Pararhizobium capsulatum DSM 1112: one gene and its partner. The protein of the gene in region 1 interacts with the protein of each later gene in a pairwise test. Links are inferred from orthologs where the notes say so. Each region holds a gene or a part of one and is shown on either strand. Other genes may lie near its edges. The genes, in order: QO002_RS15305 and mtgA.

Region 1 (4,874 bases):
CAAAGCTTCCGCCATCGACCGCCAGCCGATGGCGTTCGCCACGGCCTTTCTCAGGCACCAGCGTGAACAGCGACGCGGCCGCCTTATCGAGATCGGCGCCGACAAGGCTCGCAGCACCAAGGACAGCGAGTGCGTTTTCGGCGATGTGGCGGCCGGGTGCTCCGATCGGGATTTCCAGGGTGCGACCCTCAATGCCAGCCCAGAGCACACTGCTTTCCGAGCCACCAGCAAACTCCACCAGCCGGAAATCCGAGCGCGGATTGGCGCCGAAGCTGTGGATATGGGCAACACCCAGGTCGTTGGCCTGCCTTTCAAGGAAAGCGTACTGGTCGTTGTCGCGGTTGAGAATAACATGGCCACCACTGACCAGGCCTTCCATGATCTCCGCCTTCGCAGCAGCGATCTCGGCTAAGTCCTTGAAATTACCGAGATGGGCAGCGGCAACGGTGGTGATGATGGCCACATGCGGGCGCACCATCTTCACCAACGGTCGGATCTCGTCGGCATGGTTCATACCGATTTCAAAGATGCCGAAATCGGTCGCCTCCGGCATGCGGGCAAGCGTCAACGGCACGCCCCAGTGATTGTTGAACGAGGCGACAGAGGCATGAACCCTGCCCTGCGGCAGGAGCACATGGCGCAGCATCTCCTTGGTCGTCGTCTTGCCGACGGAGCCGGTCACCGCGATGATCTTGGCCGCACTACGATCGCGGGCGGCGCAGCCGAGACGGATCATTGCTTCCAATACATCGTCCACGACAACCATCGGTGCGATCAGTCGCCCCAGCGCCGGAAGCTTGCCTTCGCTGACGACCAGCAATGCCGCGCCATTGGCGATCGCAACGCCGGCATAGTCATGCCCGTCGACACGATCGCCCTTGATGGCGAAGAAGGCCTCTCCCTTACCAAGGGAGCGGCTGTCGATCGAGATTCCGTTGATGCCTTCCGGCAGGTTGCCCAGCGGGCGACCCTGCATGGCGGCAAGAAGATCGGCAGTGGTCCAAAGAAAGCTCAAATCATCGACCTCCCGCGTCTGTCTCAAGAGACTTTCTCAGCTCGGCATGGTCCGAGAAAGGCAATGTGACGGTGCCTACCGTCTGGCCTTCCTCATGGCCCTTGCCGGCAACGATCAGCGTATCACCGGATTTCAGCATGGCGACAGCAGCCGTGATTGCTTCAGCACGATCGCCGATCTCTGTTGCACCCCAGGCGGCCGCCATGATCTCGCTGCGGATGACGGCCGGAACCTCGGAGCGCGGATTGTCATCGGTGACGATCACCACGTCCGCTAACCGCGTGGCGATCTCGCCCATGATCGGCCGCTTGCCTTTGTCGCGGTCACCACCGCAACCAAAGACGACGATGACGCGGCCGGTGGTGAAGGGCCGAACGGACGTCAGCACGTTTTCGAGAGCATCGGGCTTATGGGCATAATCAACATAGGCAAGCGCGCCGTCAGGCGTATGACCGACGAGTTCAAGACGACCGGAGGCGCCCGTCAGTCTGTCGAGGGCCGCCATTGCGACCTTGGCGGAAACGCCAGTGGAGATGGCAAGACCCGCAGCCACCAGCGCATTGGAAATCTGGAAATCACCGGCAAGTGGCAGGTGGACTTCGAAGATTTCGTCCCCGACGTGAACTTCGGCAATCTGCTTGTGACGGAAATGCTCGACGCGCTTCAGCGTCAGGAAGTCACCCTTGCGACCGACGGTGCGGACATCCTGTCCTGCCTTCGCCGCCGCTTCGATCGCCTTCGCGGACCATTCGCCATCAGCAAAGATCACGGCGGGGGAGCCTTTCGGCATCAGCGTGTCGAAGAGGCGCATCTTGGCGGCCATGTAATCTTCAACGGTTGGATGATAATCCATATGGTCGCGGCCGAGATTGGTGAAGCCAGCCGCAGCAAGCTTCACGCCGTCGAGGCGCGACTGGTCGAGACCATGGCTGGAAGCTTCCATCGCCGCATGGGTCACGCCCTCATAAGCAAGTTCGGCCAGGAGCTTGTGAAGGGAAACCGGATCCGGGGTCGTCAGCGAGCCGTATTCCGTACGGCCCGGCGCGATAACGCCGGTCGTGCCGATCATCGCGGCCTCATAGCCCGCATGCGCCCAGATCTGGCGAGTGAAAGAAGCAACGGAGGTCTTGCCGGCGGTGCCGGTCACGGCAACCATGGTTTCCGGCTGGCGGCCGTAGAAGCGCGCGGCGGAAAGCGCCAATGCACGACGGGGTGTCGAAGCCTCAAGGACAGGAACGGCCGCACCAGACGCCGAAACATGCCCGGAAACCACCGCCGCGGCACCCTTGGAAATCGCATCCGCAATAAAGGAAGCCCCATCGGCCTTGCTGCCGGAAAGGGCAACGAAGAGCGAGCCCGGCTCGACCTTGCGGCTATCTGCGGTAATGCCGGTAATATCAATATCACCGCGCCCCTCAAGCTGCGCGGCGATCTCGGGGAAATCCTTTCCAAGGAGGTCATTGAGCTTCATGGATGCACTTTCAAACAAATCGACGCGCCCCCTGGCGAATCCCTCGGATTGTCATTCCACGGTCAATAAGACACCAGCAAGGCAGAACCATCCTGCCCGAACTTGGGCTCCACACCTAAAAGCGGGGCCGAACGGCTGATGATGTTGCGCACGATCGGAGCCGCGTTGCCGGCGGCCGTACGGATGCCCTTTTCGCCCGTCTTCGGCGCATCAATGAAGGACAAAACGACATATTGCGGATTGTCGATCGGGAAGCCCGCGAGGAAGGCGTTGAAGTTGAGGTCATGGGAATAGCGGCCGTTAACGACCTTGTCAGCTGTACCTGTCTTGCCGCCGACATTGTAGCCAGGCACGAGTGCGTTCTTACCCGAGCCGTAAATAGCGTTGTAGCGGAACAGATAGCGCATGTCGTCGCTGGTGCTCTTTTTGATCACCCGAATGGCAATGGCATCAGCCTGTTCGACGGTGCGCGGCAGGAAGGTCGGCTCGATCAGCTTGCCGCCATTCATGAGCGCTGCACCGGCAACCGCGGTCTGCAGCGGGGTGGTGGAGACGCCATGGCCGAAGGAGATGGTGATCGAGTTGATCTTCTTCCAGACGCGCGGCTGGCTCGGCATTTTCACTTCCGGCAGCTCGGTCTGCATCTTCGAGAGCAGACCCATCCTGGTCAAAAATTCCTTATGAGCATCGATTCCGACGAGATCGGCCATCTTGGCCGTGCCGATGTTGGACGAATACTGGAAGATTTCCGGCACGCTCAGAACGCGGTGCTTACCGTGGAAGTCCTTGATGGTGAAGCCGCCGATGCGAATCGGGAAACGTGCGTCGAACGTATCCTTGAGCGTAACCTTGCCGGAATCGAGCGCCATGGCGGTCGTGAACGACTTGAAGGTCGAGCCCATTTCGAACGTACCGTTCGACATGCGGTTCATCCAGCCATCCTGGGCACCGCCTGCGGGATTGTTCGGGTCGTAGTCCGGCACGGAAGCCATGCCAAGGATCTCGCCGGTATGAACGTCCATGACGACGGCGCCTGCGGCGATCGCCTGATATTCGATCATCGCCTGCAGCACGGAATCGCGAACGATGTTCTGGACGCGCAGATCGATGGAGAGCTTCACGGGCTCCAGCTTGGCGTCGCTGGTCATGCCGATCGCCGCAAGGTCAGCAAGACCCTGATTGTCGATGTACCGTTCCATTCCGGCGATGCCGCGATTGTCGACATTGACGTGACCGACAACGTGGGCGGCCGTGGTGCCGCCCGGATAGAAGCGCCGCTTTTCAGGACGGAAGCCGATGCCGGGAATACCAAGCGCCAGGATTTCGCTCTGCTGCTTCGGCGTCAGCTGGCGGCGCAGCCACTGGAATCGTGAGGGGGATTTCAGCTTGTTGTAGATATCAGCCACGTTGAGGTTAGGCAGAACGGTCGACAGCTGCTCCACCGCTTCGTCGGCATCAACAATCTTGTTGGGCTCGGCATAGAGCGAAACAGTACGGATGTCCGTGGCGAGAATTTCGCCGTTGCGGTCAAGGATATCGGGTCGCGAGGCCATCAGATTATCGGCGCGACCGATGCTCGACACCGTGTCCGGTTGGACAAGGCCATACTGCACGAGGCGACCGCCGATAATGCAATAGACCGTGGTGAAGCCGACAATCATGATTGCGACGCGGCTGCGCGCCTGACTGCCGCTCTTCTTGCGGGTGCCTACGAAGGAATTGAGGTCACCCGGGCGATTGCTGCCACCGGCAGAGAAATGCGCCTTGCTCTTGACGACCATGATACGCGACAAAAAGGACATCAGCGCGCCACCGAACCTGTTGCAATAGTGTCTGTCTTCTGCGTTGCCGCAGTCTTGGCGGCAGGCTTGCCGTCCTTACCCTTGGCGACTTCATCCGGTACCGGCACATCGGCCTTCATCATCGGCAACTCCTGCGGCCGAGCAAGCTGCGTCGGCGCGGTCTGAACGAGTTGAAGATCCTGCTGGTAGACCCCGACAAGCTTTTCCAGCCGGCTCGGCTGGGTCAGAAGCGACCAGTCGGCACGGAGAAGGTCAATCGTGTCTTCCTCAAGCTTGATCCCGGCTTCGAGTTTGCGAACCTCTTCAAGCTTGTTTTCTGCCTGGTGCTTGATCGTATAGGTGACCGTGGCAGCTGCCGTCATGACGACGATCAGGACAATGTCCAAGGTACGCAACATGTCTCAGGCCCCCATCTTTCCAAGGCTTGCAAGGTTCGGCAAATCGAAGATGGACACATCATCGGCCTCGGGAGGGGCTTCCGTGCGAAGTCCAACCCGCATCTTCGCGGAGCGGGCACGCGGATTGCGCAACGCCTCTTCTTCGCTGGCAGCGACCATAGGTTTTCCAACTGGTGCGAAAGTTGCCG
Region 2 (16,862 bases), 2.9 Mb from region 1 along the record:
CAAAAAGGGCCGGCAAAAGCCAGCCCCTTGAACATCAAACCGGATCGACTGCGACTTAAGCGCTGGTCTTCGGTGTCAGAACCTGGCGACCGCGATACATGCCAGTCTTCAGGTCGATGTGATGCGGACGGCGAAGTTCGCCGGAGTTCTTGTCTTCGATGTAGGTCGGGGTCTTCAGCGCATCGGCGGAGCGGCGCATGCCGCGCTTCGACGGGCTCGTTTTTCTTTTCGGTACAGCCATTTTATACTCCACTTATCGGGCAAAACGCTGTTCTGCGGCCAAGCCTTGGCCGGGAAAAACAAGCGTCAATCTCGGAATTTGCCGGGCTTATACATGCCCGACAGGCGTTTGACCAGTCCCTTCCGGCATTTTTTAAAGGCCGGTGAAAGGTTGCCTTCCAAATCAAACCTCATCCTCTGGCACGATCCACGGTTCGGCAAGAGCCGCCTCCTGCCACGTGCGGAAAGCGGGATGGGTCTTGACTGCATCCATATATTCGAGAGACGTCGGATTACGCGTGAGGTCATAGACCTCGAAGCGAACGACAACCGGTGCGAACATGGCGTCTGCTGCAGAGAAGTCGCCGAAGAGGAACGGGCCACCAGAACGCGCCACGGCCTCGCGCCAGATGGTCTCGATGCGATCGATATCCGCAGCCACGCCTTCCTGCAATGGAACTCCCGCCTTCTTGCGGCGAATATTCATCGGGCAGGCGTTGCGCAACGCACGAAAACCGGAGAGCATTTCCATGGAATAGCTGCGCGCCCGCGACCGTTCCTCCGGATCCTTCGGCCAGAGACCGGCTTCGGGATAAAGTTCGGCGGCATATTCGATAATGGCGAGCGATTCCCAGACCCTGATATCGCCATGATGCAGCGCCGGCACGCGACCGGTTGGTGAGACCGCCTTGAGCTTCGGATTGCCGGCGGCAAAATCGAAGGGGATTACCACGTCCTCAAAGGGTATGCCGCAGGCTTGGAGCGCGAGCCACGGGCGCAGCGACCAGGAAGAATAGTTCTTGTTACCAACATAGAGAACGAGCTTGTTCACGGGGTACGCCTCCTGTTTGCAGACACCGTACCTATAGGGAGTGTTCGGACTCCAGGCCAATGAAAAGGCCTGATCCTACTCATAAAGGCATTTGATATAATCGCCCGATCGGCTGGCGCGCCCTTCGATGACACCGGCCAGACGCCTGAGGCCGCGACCCGGCTTTCCCGCATTGCGCTCACGGGGATTGGGAAGCGACACCGCAAGCAGGGCGGCCTGCCGCCGCGTGAGCTTGGCTGCGGAAACGCTGAAATGATGCTGGGCCGCGGCTTCTGCTCCGTATACGCCCGGCGCCCATTCGGCGATGTTGAGATAAAGCTCCATTGTCCGCTGCTTGCTCCAGATGAAATCTGCGACCATCGCCAGCGGCAATTCCAGCGCCTTGCGCACGAAGGAGCGACCGTTCCAGAGAAAAAGATTTTTCGCCGTCTGCATGGGGATGGTGCTGGCGCCGCGCGTGGATTCACCATCGAGGGCATCATCAATCACACCGCGCATCTGCACCCAGTCGACGCCGCCATGTATGCAGAACTGTCCGTCTTCCGACATCATGACCGAGCGGACAAGATTTGGTGAAATCTTGTCGAACGACACCCATTGTCGATCATAGCCGCGCAGAAATACGAGGTCGCGCAGCATCAGGGTCGAGATCGGATGAACGAAGCCCGGCGCATAGAGCACGATCAGTGCATAGGGCAGAACGACGAGAACAGCGAGGGTAACGAGAAGCTGCCGCCAGCGCCGGCGCAGGAACCGCGTCACGGCCCAGCCGCGTCCATCGGACACGTCCTCCTCGCCTCGAGTCTCCGGTACGATGTCCACGCCTTCAAACGCCCGCCCAATATTACCACGGCCTCTCATAAAACAATGGAGGTCGAAATTGAACGACTTTCTCTCCCACAGAGCCATACCAGCCCCTTCCGCCACAGATTTGTCTGAGCTGCAGCCACCGTCCGCCCCCAGCCGCCCCAGAATCCCGTTGCCGATGACGCAAAGCCATGCCAAAGAGCCGCCCATGAACGAGACCGCCCATTCCTTCGAGACCCTCCTGAAACGCGACGCGGCGGCCATCGAGGGCTGCCTGCGCGATATCCTGTCGCCAACCGTGCGCGGCGACGAGATTGAGCGGCCAACCGCCCTGCTCGACGCCATGCGCCACGGCGTGCTCAATGGCGGCAAGCGGCTGCGCCCTTTTCTGGTCATGGAAAGCGCGGCTTTCGCCGGTGGCAACCGGGAAGCAGCGCTGCGGGTCGGAGCGGCACTCGAATGCGTGCATTGTTACTCGCTGATCCATGATGACCTGCCGGCCATGGATGACGACGACCTGCGCCGCGGCCAGCCGACCGTGCATATCGCCTATGGCGAGGCCAATGCCATCCTTGCCGGCGACAGCCTGCTGACACTCGCCTTCGATATCATCGCAGCGCCGGAAACCCACCTACCGGATACAGCCAAGACGGCGCTCATCCTTGCGCTAGCCCGCGCCTCCGGCATCGGCGGCATGGCCGGTGGGCAGGCACTCGATCTTGCCGCCGAAGTCTCCTCACCGGACGAGGCAGGCATCGTGACATTGCAGGCGATGAAGACCGGCGCACTGATCCGCTTTGCCTGCGAAGCCGGTGCGATCATCGCCGGCAGCAACCCGGAAGAGCGCCAGCTCCTGCGCCGTTACGGCGAGAAGACCGGCCTTGCCTTCCAGCTCGCTGACGATCTTCTCGACCTGACCGCCGATACCGAGACCATGGGCAAGACGACCGGCAAGGACAAGGATCGCGGCAAGGGAACCCTGGTGGCGCTGTACGGCATGGACTGGGCCGAAGAGACGCTCTCCCGGCTGGTCGCGGAAGCCGGCGCGCTGGTCGCGCCTTACGGCGAAAAGGCAAAGGTCCTGATCGAGGCGGCACGCTTCGTCGCACGACGAACCCACTGACGGGCAACAATTGCCGTTACTCGGCGGCGGCCTGCCCCTGACCGAAGCGCTTCTCGATGTAATCGGACACCAACCGCTCGAAATCGCCGGCGATGTTCGTGCCGCGAATGGTCATCGCCTTCTTGCCGTCGATATAGACGGGCGCGGCCGGCAGCTCGCCGGTGCCGGGAAGCGAAATGCCGATATCGGCATGCTTGCTTTCGCCCGGACCGTTGACGATGCAACCCATGACGGCAACCTTAAGTGCCTCGACGCCCGGATATTTCTCGCGCCAGACCGGCATGTTCTTGCGGATATCGTCCTGGATCTTCTGGGCCAGTTCCTGGAAGACCGTGGATGTCGTGCGGCCGCAGCCGGGACAGGCGGCGACGACAGGAATGAACTGGCGGAAACCCATGACCTGCAGCAGCTCCTGCGCCACTTGCACCTCGCGGGTGCGATCGCCACCGGGCTCCGGCGTCAGCGAAATGCGGATTGTGTCGCCGATCCCCTGTTGCATGAGGATACCGAGCGGGGCGGAAGACGCGACGATGCCCTTCGAGCCCATGCCGGCTTCAGTCAGGCCAAGGTGCAGAGCATGGTTCGAGCGGGCCGACAGCATCGCGTAGACGGCAATCAGGTCCTGCACGGCGCTGACCTTGGCGGACAGAATGATACGGTTGCGCGGCAGGCCAATCTCTTCGGCAAGCTCGGCGGAAATCAGGGCCGATTGCACGATCGTCTCGCGCATGACCTGCTGTGCCGTCAGCGGAAAACCCTTGGCCTGATTATCGTCCATCAGCCGGGTCAGCAGTTCCTGATCGAGAGAGCCCCAGTTGACGCCGATGCGCACCGGCTTGTCGAACCGGATCGCCTGCTCGATGATCTCAGCGAACTGCTTGTCCTTCTTTGCCTTGAAGCCGACATTGCCCGGATTGATGCGATACTTAGCCAGCGCCTCGGCACAAGCCGGATGATCGGCCAGCAGCTTGTGGCCGATATAATGGAAATCGCCGATCAGCGGCACATCGAGACCAAGCCGCTCAAGCCGCTCGCGAATTTTCGGTACTGCTGCCGCACTCTCGTCGCGATCTACGGTGATACGCACCATCTCTGAGCCGGCGCGATGCAGGGCGGCGACCTGCGCCACCGTTCCGTCGATATCGGCGGTATCAGTATTGGTCATCGACTGGACGACCACCGGCGCACCGCCACCCACAATCACGCCGCCGACATCGACGGCAATGGAAGCCCGGCGCGGCTGCGGGTTGAAATCGAAGGACGAAGACATGAACGCCTCTTGGAAATGATCGGCAACTTGCTTTCAGGTGGATGACGAAAGCACAGATGTCAACGGCAAGATCATTCCTTGACGGCGAATTGATGACAGACAAAGCGTGCTGAAAGGTCGCCGGGCCGCCATCGCACCCCGGCGTAGAGGTCAATGACCGCCGTTCCGGTCGGCATGAACTGCGTGATGCGACAGCAGCAGCACCACGATGAACAGGATCGGAACGCACGTGAAGATGACAGCGAAGCCCGTATGCTCAGCGATGAAACCAATCAGCGACGGTGCAAACAGCATGCCGGAATAGCCCATGAAGGTCGCGACCGACAGCCCGATGCCCGGCGCCAGCCCCGGCATGTTGCCGGCGGCCGAAAAGGCGATGGGCACCATGTTCGAGATACCGATACCGGCAAGCGCGAAACCGAGGATCGCCAGCGGTGCGTTGGGTGCCAAGCCGGCAAGGACGAGACCGACGAGCGCTGTCAGCGTGCAGACGCGCAGCGTCTTCACGCCGCCGAAGCGATCGCGAACATGGTCGCCGGCAAAACGCATGATCGCCATGGTCGCGGAGAAGGCGGCGAAACCGAAGCCCGAGAGCGCAACGGAAGCGCCGAGCTCGTTGCGCAGATAAAGCGCGCCCCAATCCAGCACCGTGCCTTCCGGCACCATCGAGAACAATGCGACGAGACCGATCAGCCAGGGTAGTGGCGTCAACGGCAGCCGCAGTCTCTCCTTGGCCGTATCCGGATGCGGCTGGTCATGCAGGATCATCGGCCAGGCAATTGCAAGCACCGAGAAGCAAACGATGGTGACGAAGATCGCATGCGGCAGGACCCCGAAATGCGCAATGAACACGCCGCCGATGGCCGAACCGATCAGGCCACCAAGGCTCCAATAGGCATGACAGGATGACATGATCGCGCGGCGCATGGTCTTTTCGACTTCGACTGCATTCGCATTCATCGCTACGTCCATGGCGCCGACGAAGCCGCCAAGCAGGAACATGGCGCCGATCGCCACCCAGACATTGGGAACCAGCGTCAGAAGCAGGAGCAGCGGCGAGAGAATGATCGCCGTGACCCTCACCACTTTCTGCGAGCCAAGCTTGGCGATAAAGCCGCCAGCAATGGGCATCAGCACCAGCGACCCCACACCAAATGTCAGGATCAACAGGCCGAGAACGCTTTCGCCGATGCCAAGCGTATTCTTGAATTCCGGAATTTTCGGCGCCCAGCTGCCGGTGACGAAGCCGTTCATCAGGAAAAGCAGCGAGACTGCCAGCCTGATCTTCGGCATATAGCCCGACCGCACGGCGGGCGTTGGATTCGTGTGTTGATCCATTCTATTCTCCTCCGGCCGCGGCCGGGTTAGATCATGATTTCGATGATGTTGCCGTCAGGATCCGTGAGGACCGCCTCATAAAAGCCGTCGCCCGTCATGCGGGGCGGCGAAACCAGAATGTCGCGGCGGGCGGCCACCGCAGCCAAGGCATCGACAGCCCCACGGCTGCCGAGCGAAAGCGCGATATGGGCATAGCCCGCCCGTTCCGGCATGCCGCCAGCAGCGTCGATCCATGGACCTTGCATGATCTCAATCGTTGGCCCGTCCGCGAGCGAGAGGAACCGCGAAACGAATCCCTGACGCCTTGCGCTCTCATAGCGTTCGCCGATCTTGGCGCCGAAGGTCTCGGCCCAGAAAGAAGACAGACGCTCGATGTCCTGTGTCCAAAGTGCCACATGACCGATCCGCATCAGTTTCTATCCCTTGTGAGCACGACATCGATGCCGATCTTGCGAAACGCAGAAAGGGATGCAGCCGAGGCTCCGTCTTCGACGATCAGCGTGGTGCATTGATCTGCGGGAACGACCGCGTGCGGCGCGGATGTCCCGATCTTGTCCGCTGTTACCGCCACCAGAACGGCGGCGCTCTGCTGCGCCGCGAGGCGTTTGAAGGCAGCATCTTCATAATCGAAGGCGGTGATGCCGGCACCGACATCGATGCCGCAGGCACCGAGAATGCAAAGGTCGGGCCGCAAAGCCAAGATTTCGCGCTGCGCCGCCGACCCGACGGCACCGCCGACCTGCCGGTCGATCCGACCACCGATCACGATGATTTCGACGCCAATCTTGTCCAGAAGTGCTGCTGCAATCAGTGGCGTGTTGGTCACCGCGACCAGCCTGATATCGGCAGGTAGAGCCTGCGCAATAGCCAGATTGGTGGAGCTCGCATCGAAGAATACGGTCATGCCACTGCGGATGAATGACGTCGCGGCAACGGCCAGCGCCTGCTTGCGATCGGTCAATTCGGCAACGCGCTTTGCAAGGGAGGTTCCGCCGGGTGCAAGTGGCAAGGCGCCGCCGTAAACGCGCTCGCAAAGTCCCGCAGCTGCCATTTCCCGGAGGTCGCGGCGGATGGTATCTTCCGAGACGCCGAATTCCTTCGCGAGATCGACGGCAAGGACACGACCGGACGATTTCAGCCGATCCTGAATGATCGCTTGCCGCTGGCGAAGAAGAAGGTCAGTTTGCATATTCACTCAATCGTGCACAAGTCGGCATAAAAACGCAAAACCACGCATAGCAGCATTTTTACGGAATTCAACGGATTTTCGCAGAAATTGCTGGCGTGGCGCTTGATTTTTTGACCGCGAGGTCAAAATTCCGCTCAGGCTCGTGAAAAATGAGAAAAACTTTGCCGTTTCCCGATGATCTTGAAGTTTTGTGCGCATTCAACCTCGTCACAAAATGCGATTGTCCCGACATCCCGGCAGACGGGCCGGATGACAAGAAGAATGGAAAAATTGCCATGAAATGGACCCACACCCTCCTCGCTGCCGCAGCTTTCGCCCAGCTGGTAGTTGCCGGCGCTGCCCATGCCGGTTCCAACCTTGATGACGTCAAGTCGGCCGGCGTGCTGAAGATCGGCACCGAAGGCACCTACGCGCCGTTCACTTTCCATGACACCTCCGGCGCGCTCGTCGGCTTTGATGTCGAAATCGGCGAAGCCGTTGCCAAGAAGCTGGGCGTCAAGGCCGAGTTCCTGGAAGGCAAGTGGGACGGCCTTATCGCCGGCCTCGACGCCAACCGTTACGACACGGTCATCAACCAGGTGGGTATCACCGAAGAGCGCCAGCAGAAGTATGACTTCTCCGAACCCTACATCGCCTCCAAGGCCGTGCTGATCATCAAGGCTGACGACGACAGCATCAAGGCTTTTGAAGACCTGAAGGGCAAGAAGGCGGCACAGTCGCTGACCAGCAACTTCGGCAAGCTCGCCCAGGCTTCGGGCGCCGAACTCGTCGGCACCGATGGCTTCGACCAGTCCATCCAGCTCGTTCTAACCGGTCGCGCCGATGCAACCATCAACGACAGCCTCTCCTTCCTCGACTTCAAGAAGCACAAGCCGGATGCACCGGTGAAGATCGCCGCCGAGCAGGCCGACGCCGATCATTCCGGTATCATCATCCGCAAGGGCGAGCCGGAGCTTCTGGAGGCGATCAACAAGGCGCTTGCCGACATCAAGGCCGACGGCACCTACGACGCGATTTCGCAGAAGTATTTCGGCGCAGACGTCTCGAAGTAATCGCTATCTGCGGTCAATCCTTCCGGTTTCACCGCTCCTTGCCCTTCGCTATAGTCTGATCCGCTCGGCCTCCGAGCGGATCGTTTCGTTTGAAAGGACCTGTCCTTGCCCGCCTGGCTTCAACTCATGCTGGATTCGCTCCAGCCCCTCCTCTGGGCGGGCCTCATCTTCACCATACCGCTGACCCTCCTGTCCTTCGCGCTCGGGCTTGCGCTTGGCCTCATCACCGCGGTCGTCCGGCTGTTCGGGCCAAAGCCGTTGGTGGCTGTTGCCCGCTTCTATGTCTGGGTGATCCGTGGCACGCCGCTGCTGGTTCAGCTCTTCGTGATCTTCTACGGACTTCCCAGTCTCGGCATCCTGCTCGATGCCTTTCCGGCAGCGTTGATCGGTTTCACCCTGAATATCGGCGCCTACACCTCCGAGATCATTCGTGCCGTCATCTCCTCTGTCCCGCGCGGGCAGTGGGAGGCAGCCTATTCGATCGGTATGAGCTGGAGCCAGGCGATGCGGCGAACGATCCTGCCGCAGGCGGCCCGCGTTGCCGTGCCGCCGCTCTCCAACACTTTCATCTCTCTGGTGAAGGACACCTCTCTTGCCGCCGCAATCACGGTGCCCGAGCTTTTCCAGACCGCCCAGCGTATCGTCGCCACCACCTACGAGCCGCTGATCCTCTATATCGAGGCCGCGCTGATCTATCTGGCTTTGAGCTCGGTCCTTTCGACTTTGCAGGTGCGGCTTGAAAAGCGCTTCGCCCGCTATGGCGGCTTCCTGGAGGCACGCACATGATCGAGCTTTCCCATATTGAAAAACGCTTTGGCGACAATGTCGTCCTGAAGGATATCAGCGTTGCCATCGCCGAAGGCACGGTGACGGCGCTTGTTGGCCCCTCCGGCGGTGGCAAAAGCACCATGCTCCGTTGTATCAACCTGCTGGAAACGCCGACATCCGGCACAATCCGCCTGGGTGAGGAAACCATCCAGTTTTCACCCGGCAAGAAGACCGGCTGGGACGCGATCCAGCGCCTGCGCCGCCAGACCGGCATGGTGTTCCAGAATTTCCAGCTTTTCCCGCACCAGACGGCGATTGAAAACGTCATGGAAGGTCTGGTGACCGTGCTGAAATGGCCGAAGGACAAGGCCCGCGCCCGTGCGCTGGAGCTTTTGCAGAAGGTCGGCATGGAGCACAAGGCGGATGCATGGCCAGCAACGCTCTCCGGCGGTCAGCAGCAGCGCGTGGCAATCGCCCGTGCTCTTGCTCCATCCCCGCGCGTGCTGCTCTGCGACGAGCCGACCTCAGCGCTTGACCCGGAGCTCGCCGAAGAGGTCGTGGAAGTTCTGAGCCGGCTTGCCCGCGAAGGCACGACGATGATCATGGCCACCCATGACCTGCGGCTCGCCTCGCGCGTCGCCGATCAGGTGCTGTTCCTGGATGGTGGCCTGATCGTCGAAAGCGGCGCGCCGAAGGCAATCTTCCAGACACCGGAGCGGGAGCGAACCAAGAAGTTTATTTCCTCGTTGAGCGCTGGCCACAGCTACGACATCTGACGCGGTATCACGACGCTTCAGCCGATGTTCGGCCACGTATCCGAGAGTCGGTAGCCCTGCTGCCACGGATCGGTCGGGTCGAGCATCAGCTGCGACGTGTGCGTAACCCATGCCCGCCCCGAAATCACCGGGCGGATGGCCCGAACGCCAGCGACGTCCGTTGTCGATTCGATATGGCAATGAAACTCCGAACCAATGATCGAGCGGCCGACAAAGGTTTCGCCGAGACCGATCTGGCCGCGGGCGTGCATGACGGCGAGCCGCGCCGAGCAGCCGGTGCCCGTTGGCGAACGGTCGATCTTGCCGGGGCGGATGGCGACGGCATTGCGGCCGGTTAGCACGCCATTTTCCCTGACAACAGGTGCCGCGATCTGGCAGAACGAGATATGGTCCCAGTCGGGATTGGCAGGATGGACGAAGCCAAGCTGCTCGTTCGCAGCCGCCGTGATGCGCATGCCTGTGACAGCAAGATCCCGCGCCTCATCCGGCGCGAGCGAAAATCCCAGCCGATTCGCGTCGACGATGACAAAACTGTCACCGCCATAGGCGGTATCGACCGTCAGCGTTCCTATACCCTCGACCTCGATCACTGCATCGAGCTTTGCGGGGAAGGATGCGACGTTTCGGACATGGATACGCTCTGCCTTGCCATTAGCGCACTCGGCCCTGACATCGATGATGCCACCGGGCGCTTCCAGGATCATCTCGGTGATCGGCTCCTGCATCGGAATGATGCCGCTATCGAGCAGGACTGTGGAAACGCAGATCGAATTGGAGCCGGACATGGGCGGCGTATCGGCCGGTTCCATGATGATGAAGCCCATCTGGGCGCGTGGATCCTTCGGCGGCACCAGCAGGTTCACATGGCGAAAGACACCGCCACGGGGCTCGTTGAGCACGAAGTTGCGTAGCGTTTCATCCTGGGCGATGTAGCGGGACTGGGCCCAGAGGGTTTCTCCGGGCGGAGGCAACACGCCACCGACGATGACGTCACCCACTTCACCTTCGGCGTGAACGCCAATCACATGCACCACCTTGCTGCTGCGCATTCCTGTTCCCTTTGTTGAATATGGCGATCGGGTCGCCTTTGGCGGGAACCATAGGCCAGCGCACAAAGTGAGGGGAAGCAAAAAGGCTCCGAGGCGGTTTGACCCTGCAGCCTTTCTTTATTTCATGGTGCCAGAAACAGGAAGCCCGTCTCCGGAAAGCTCAATCAGGCGCCATAGACGATCAGCAGATCCTTGGCATCAATCTGGTCGCCGGTCCGGACGAGGACTTCGGCGATCGTGCCGTCCTTTTCCGCATGCAGCGCCGTTTCCATCTTCATCGCTTCGATGGAAAGCAGAACATCGCCGGCCTTGACCGACTGGCCCGCCGAGACGGCAACTGTCGAGATGACGCCCGGCATCGGCGCGCCGAGATGGGCGACATTGGTGATATCGGCCTTGCGTCGCGCGGCACTCGATGCAGCCCGGTTGCGATCCGGCACCTTGATCAGACGCGGCTGGCCGTTGAGCTCGAAGAACACTTTGACCATCGCCTGCTCGTCCGGCTCGCTCGTAGCCTGGTGCAGGATGACGAGCGAGACACCCTTCTCCAGGCCCGGCGAGAGCTCTTCGCCAGCCGAAAGCCCGTAGAAATAGGCAGGCGTCGGCAAAACAGAGACCGGACCATAGGTTTCGGCTGCCAATGCATAGTCAGTGAACACCTTCGGATACATAAGGTAGGAAGCAAACTCGAAATCCGACACCTCACGCTCCAGCTTCGTCTCAACCGCCTTGCGTTCCGCATCGAGATCGGCCGGCGGAAGAAGCGATCCGGGCACGGCCGTATAGGGCTCCTCACCCTTCAGCGCCTTCTTCTGCAGCGCTTCCGGCCATCCGCCCGGAGGCTGACCGAGATCACCCTTCAGCATCGAGACGACCGATTCCGGGAAGGAAACATCCTTGGCCGGATTGACGACATCAGCAACCGTCAGATCCTGGGAAACCATCATCAGCGCCATGTCGCCTACAACCTTGGAGGACGGCGTCACCTTGACGATATCGCCAAACATCTGGTTGGCATCGGCATAGGCCTGCGCCACCTGGTGCCAGCGGGTCTCTAGACCGAGCGAGCGCGCCTGTTCCTTGAGGTTGGTGAACTGGCCGCCCGGCATTTCATGCAGGTAGACTTCCGACGCCGGTCCCTTGAGGTCGCTCTCGAAGGCGGCATACTGGTTACGCACGGCTTCCCAATAGAAGGAAATGCGACGAATCCATTCCGGATCCAGACCGGGATCACGCTCGGAGCCCTTGAGCGCCTCGACGATCGAACCAAGGCACGGCTGCGAGGTATTGCCGGAGAAGGCGTCCATCGCCGCATCGACCACATCGACGCCGGCATCGACGGCGGCGAGCACGGTCGCAGCCGCAATGCCCGAGGTATCGTGCGTGTGGAAATGGATCGGCAGATCGGTAGCCTCGCGTAGCGCCTTGAACAGCATCTTCGCAGCGGCCGGCTTCAGAAGACCGGCCATGTCCTTCAGCGCGATCATATGCGCGCCGGCCTTTTCAAGATCGGCAGCGAGCGAGGCGTAATATTTCAGGTCGTATTTCGGGCGGGCGGAATTCAGGATGTCGCCAGTGTAGCAGATCGCTGCTTCACAGATCTTGTTCTCTTCAACGACGGCATCCATCGATACCCGCATGTTATCGACCCAGTTCAGGCAGTCGAAGACGCGGAAGACATCGATGCCGCCCTTGGCCGCCTGGCGGACGAAATACTTCACGATATTGTCGGGATAGTTCTTGTAGCCGACGCCGTTGGCGCCGCGCAGCAGCATCTGCAGAAGAAGGTTCGGCGCATCTTCGCGCACCTTGGCCAGACGTTCCCACGGGTCTTCCGTCAGGAAGCGCATGGAGACGTCGAAGGTCGCGCCGCCCCAGCATTCGAGCGAGAACAGGTTCGGGAGCGCCTTGGCGTAGGTGCTGGCGATGCGGGCGATGTCATAGGTGCGCACGCGCGTTGCGAGCAGCGACTGGTGGCCATCACGCATCGTCGTGTCGGTCATCAGTACACGCTTTTCTGCGCGCACCCATTCGCCGAATTTCTTCGGGCCGAGTTCGTCGAGCTTCTGCTTCGTGCCGGGCGGTACCGGCGCATCGATATACGGCACGATCGGCTTTGCCGCGTCCGCGCTCGGCTTCGGCCGGCCCTTGGCTTCCGGATGGCCGTTGACCGTGACGTCGGCGAGATAGGTGAGCAGCTTGGTGGCGCGGTCCTGGCGCTTGACCTGCTGGAACAGCTCCGGCGTCGTATCGATGAAGCGGGTGGTGTAGCTGTTATCGCGGAACTTCGGATGCGAAATGATCGCTTCCAGGAACGTCAGGTTGGTCGCAACACCACGGATACGGAATTCGCGCAGCGCGCGGTCCATGCGGGCAATCGTTTCCTGTGGATTCGGCGACCAGGCAGTGACCTTCACGAGCAGCGGATCGTAGAAGCGGGTGATGACCGCGCCCGGATAGGCCGTTCCGCCGTCGAGCCGAATGCCGAAGCCCGAAGCCGAACGATAACCGGTGATGCGGCCGTAGTCGGGAATGAAATTCTGCTCGGGATCTTCCGTTGTGATGCGGCACTGCAGGGCATGCCCGTTAAGACGGATGTCTTCCTGTTTCGGAACACCGGATTCCGGCGTGCCGATCGCAGCTCCTTCGAGGATGTGGATCTGCGCCTTGACGATATCGATGCCGGTCACCACTTCGGTGACCGTGTGCTCGACCTGGATACGTGGATTGACCTCAATGAAGTAGAACTTTCCTGAGTCCATATCCATCAGATATTCGACCGTACCGGCGCCGATATAGTTGGTCGCCTTGGCAATGCGGGTTGAATATCCGGCCAGTTCCTGACGCTGTTCCTCCGTCAGATAGGGGGCCGGTGCACGCTCCACGACCTTCTGGTTGCGGCGCTGGACCGAGCAATCGCGCTCGAACAGGTGCACAACGTTGCCATGGGTATCGCCGAGCACCTGGCTTTCGACGTGACGGGCGCGCTCGACCAGCTTTTCGAGATAGACCTCGTCCTTGCCGAACGCGGCCATCGCCTCGCGCTTGGCCTCGGTCACTTCACGGATCAGATCCTTCGGGTCGCGTATGGCGCGCATGCCGCGTCCGCCACCACCCCAGGAGGCCTTGAGCATGACCGGATAGCCGATCTGGTCGGCAAGGCGGCGAATTTCAGCTTCGTCGTCCGGCAGCGGCTCGGTTGCGGGCACGACCGGCACACCGATCTCGATGGCAAGATTGCGGGCCGCGACCTTGTTGCCGAGGCGCCGCATCGTGTCGCCCTTTGGGCCGATGAAAATGATGCCCGCTTCATGACAGGCATCGACGAATTCGGGGCTTTCCGACAGAAGGCCGTAGCCTGGATGAATGGCATCAGCGCCCGAAAGCTTGGCGACGCGGATCACTTCTTCGATCGAAAGATAGCTCTCGATGGGTCCGAGATCGCGAGCCAGATGCGGTCCGCGGCCGATCTGGTAGCTCTCGTCCGCCTTGAAACGATGCAGCGCGAGCTTGTCCTCCTCCGCCCAGATCGCAACCGTTTTGATCCCCAGTTCGTTTGCCGCGCGAAACACGCGAATAGCAATTTCGGACCGGTTGGCGACAAGGATTTTGGAAATGGGCAAGTCGGACTCCTCAAGACTTGAAACATAAAAATGCTGCACCGCGAAATACAGTATTAGCGTTTCATTTGAGGAAGTTCAATTTCCGTTTCCAACGACGATACGATTCTCGTGACAGGGGCATGACATCTGTTTCCGATAGGCAAAAATCCCTGTCGCACGACAATTTACATCAGCTGATCAGGCCCAGTCGGAAGGACAATGCAACGACGTGATGCCGGTTCTTCGCCTTCAGCTTTTCCTGAATGCCATTCATGTACCAGTCGACAGTATGGTTGGAGATGTTGAGCACCTTGCTGATCTCATTAGAGGTCATGCCGTCGGCCAGATAGTTGAGCGCTTCCATCTCGCGCCGCGTCATCTGAACTTCGACGCTCGATATCAGCTCCTCCGACACTGCGGGATCCGTCAATTCGAGAAGCCGCCAGAACATTTTCTTGGCGATCGCATCGAACAGGTTCATCTCGACGGGAGCCAGATCGACCACGCGTCCGCCGATCGTCATGTTGCCGAGAAGGCCGCGGCGTCCGTGGACAGGGAAAATATAGCCATCATGAAGACCATGCCCCCGGGCTTCGATCATCATGCGCTCCATGCGCTTGCGGTGCGGATCCGAGCGGAAGGCAACAACGGTGTCACGCCAGCGGAAACCCCTCTGGGCATGACCCAGATAGCGGATCGTCGGGTCGATGATGACGTATTTCTTCTTGATGTAGATCTGCGGCCAGCCTTCGGGCCAGCGGCCTGCGAGCAGCAGGCTGAGCGGGTCTTCATTCGGCTTGGGCTGCCGCACGATGCCGTAGTAGTCAAAACCGTAGAGGTCGAGAACACGCTCGAACTCCTTGACGATTTCGCCTCTGGTTTTCATCTCGTCGATGAGGCCGAGAAAGTTTACCAGCAATGCCACATTCATCCGAAATTCCTTTGGGTCCATGGATTTCACGCCCGGCACGTCTCCCGCAGCGCAGCATGAATAGATCGTTCAGCACTCATTCATGTTGCAGCCGCGATAATCTCCAACGTTAAGTCAAGGTACGGCATAAACGGGTCCTGCAGGTCACTGCAAGAGAGAAACAATAGCAAACTATGGAAATCCTGCTGCGGCCTTTGCCGGGCTAGAACCGAAGTTTGTTTTGTCTGCACACCGGAACTGTTTAACCGACCCTGCTGATGGAATGAATAGGGAGATTTCGCCACCGTGTTCCAAAACGTCCATGCGCAACCGCTTGGGCAGGGACGGGAATGGTCGATCTCCCGGCAGCGCAAGGACAGATGAGCGCTGCACCCGACAGTTGGCAACAAGGAATTGAGACCGTGTCATTGTTTCAGGTCTATGCAAGAGCGCTTCAGTATCTCAGCGTTCATAAATTTCGCGTTTCAGCGATCGTGCTGGCCAATATCGTGCTGGCAGCGATCACCATTGCCGAACCTGTCCTGTTTGGCCGTATCATCGATGCTATCTCGTCCAAGCAGGGCGTTTCCTCGATGCTGCTCCTCTGGGCCGGTCTCGGCGTTTTCAACACCATCGCTTTTGTTCTTGTCGCCCGTGAGGCCGACAGGCTTGCCCATACCCGTCGCTCGACGCTGATCACAGAGGCCTTTGGCCGGATCATCGCGATGCCGCTATCGTGGCATAGCCAGCGTGGCACGTCCAACGCTCTTCATACGTTGCTGCGTGCCTGTGAGACGCTGTTCGGCCTGTGGCTCGAATTCATGCGCCAGCACTTGGCGACGGCCGTCGCACTTATATTGCTGGTCCCGACGGCCATGGCCATGGATCTGCGCCTCTCTGCAGTCCTTCTCGTTCTCGGTATCCTCTACGTCATCATCGGCAAGGTCGTGATGAGCAAGACCAAGGAAGGCCAGGCCGCAGTAGAAGACCATTACCACACCGTATTCTCCCATGTTTCCGACTCGATCAGCAACGTTTCGGTCGTGCACAGCTACAACCGCATCGAAGCGGAGACCCGCGCGCTCAAGGAGTTCACGAACAAGCTGATTTCCGCCCAGCTGCCGGTTCTCGACTGGTGGGCGCTCGCCAGCGCGCTGAACCGCATGGCCTCCACCATCTCGATGATGACAATCCTCGTCATCGGCACGGTCCTTGTCCAACGGGGCGAGCTCGGCATCGGCGACGTCATTGCCTTCATCGGCTTTGCCGGCCTGCTGATCGGTCGCCTCGACCAGATGAAGGCCTTTGTGACGCAGATCTTCGAAGCCCGCGCCAAGCTGGAAGACTTCTTCGTCCTGGAAGATTCGGTGCGCGAACGTGAAGAAGCAGCCGATGCCGGCGAACTGAACCATGTGAAGGGCGAGGTTGAGTTCCGTAACATCTCCTTCAATTTCGCGAACTCGAACGAGGGCTTGCATAACGTCTCGTTCACGGCCAAGGCCGGCCAGACCATTGCTATCGTCGGCCCGACCGGCGCGGGCAAGACGACCCTGGTCAACCTGTTGCAGCGGGTACACGAACCCGCCGCCGGCAAGATCCTGGTCGATGGTGTCGATATCTCGACGGTGACCCGTAAGTCGCTGCGCCGCTCGATCGCCACCGTGTTCCAGGACGCCGGTCTGCTCAACCGCTCGATCTGCGACAACATCAAGCTTGGTCGCGAAGACGCGTCCCATGACGACGTCATCCGTGCCGCGGAAGCCGCTGCCGCTGCCGACTTCATCGAAGGCCGCCAGGGCGGCTACGATACCCATGTCGGCGAACGCGGCAATCGTCTCTCGGGCGGCGAACGCCAGCGCATCGCCATTGCTCGCGCCATCCTCAAGAACGCGCCGATCCTTGTCCTTGACGAGGCAACGTCAGCGCT

Evidence for each region.
Region 2: the proteins of QO002_RS15305 (region 1) and mtgA interact in binary tests that used the Escherichia coli proteins (3 or more experiments, as listed by UniProt). The link is inferred for Pararhizobium capsulatum DSM 1112 from one-to-one orthologs.

Annotation. Positions count from the first base shown.
Region 1 is NZ_JAUSVF010000001.1:3,145,374-3,150,247, forward strand. The notes cover bases 1,919-4,874. They hold QO002_RS15305 (peptidoglycan D,D-transpeptidase FtsI family protein), read right to left. Parts: upstream 4,289-4,874; coding sequence 2,549-4,288; downstream 1,919-2,548. Other genes in these bases: QO002_RS15300 (UDP-N-acetylmuramoyl-L-alanyl-D-glutamate--2,6-diaminopimelate ligase), read right to left, coding at 1,919-2,486; ftsL (cell division protein FtsL), read right to left, coding at 4,288-4,686; rsmH (16S rRNA (cytosine(1402)-N(4))-methyltransferase RsmH), read right to left, coding at 4,690-4,874. In the rest of the region: QO002_RS15295 (UDP-N-acetylmuramoylalanyl-D-glutamyl-2,6-diaminopimelate--D-alanyl-D-alanine ligase), read right to left, coding at 1-1,015; more of QO002_RS15300, read right to left, coding at 1,017-1,918. UniProt on the Escherichia coli protein: Essential cell division protein that catalyzes cross-linking of the peptidoglycan cell wall at the division septum. Required for localization of FtsN.
Region 2 is NZ_JAUSVF010000001.1:201,680-218,541, forward strand. The notes cover bases 1-2,774. They hold mtgA (monofunctional biosynthetic peptidoglycan transglycosylase), read right to left. Parts: upstream 1,874-2,774; coding sequence 1,127-1,873; downstream 1-1,126. Other genes in these bases: rpmF (50S ribosomal protein L32), read right to left, coding at 56-241; QO002_RS00985 (glutathione S-transferase family protein), read right to left, coding at 404-1,051; QO002_RS00995 (polyprenyl synthetase family protein), read left to right, coding at 2,067-2,774. Outside these bases: more of QO002_RS00995, read left to right, coding at 2,775-2,981; ispG (flavodoxin-dependent (E)-4-hydroxy-3-methylbut-2-enyl-diphosphate synthase), read right to left, coding at 2,998-4,251; QO002_RS01005 (MFS transporter), read right to left, coding at 4,402-5,589; QO002_RS01010 (VOC family protein), read right to left, coding at 5,616-5,999; QO002_RS01015 (DeoR/GlpR family DNA-binding transcription regulator), read right to left, coding at 5,999-6,778; QO002_RS01020 (amino acid ABC transporter substrate-binding protein), read left to right, coding at 7,054-7,830; QO002_RS01025 (amino acid ABC transporter permease), read left to right, coding at 7,936-8,616; QO002_RS01030 (amino acid ABC transporter ATP-binding protein), read left to right, coding at 8,613-9,374; QO002_RS01035 (trans-3-hydroxy-L-proline dehydratase), read right to left, coding at 9,392-10,423; pyc (pyruvate carboxylase), read right to left, coding at 10,588-14,046; QO002_RS01045 (LuxR family transcriptional regulator), read right to left, coding at 14,216-14,956; QO002_RS01050 (glucan ABC transporter ATP-binding protein/ permease), read left to right, coding at 15,358-16,862. UniProt on the Escherichia coli protein: Peptidoglycan polymerase that catalyzes glycan chain elongation from lipid-linked precursors. May play a role in peptidoglycan assembly during cell division in collaboration with other cell division proteins.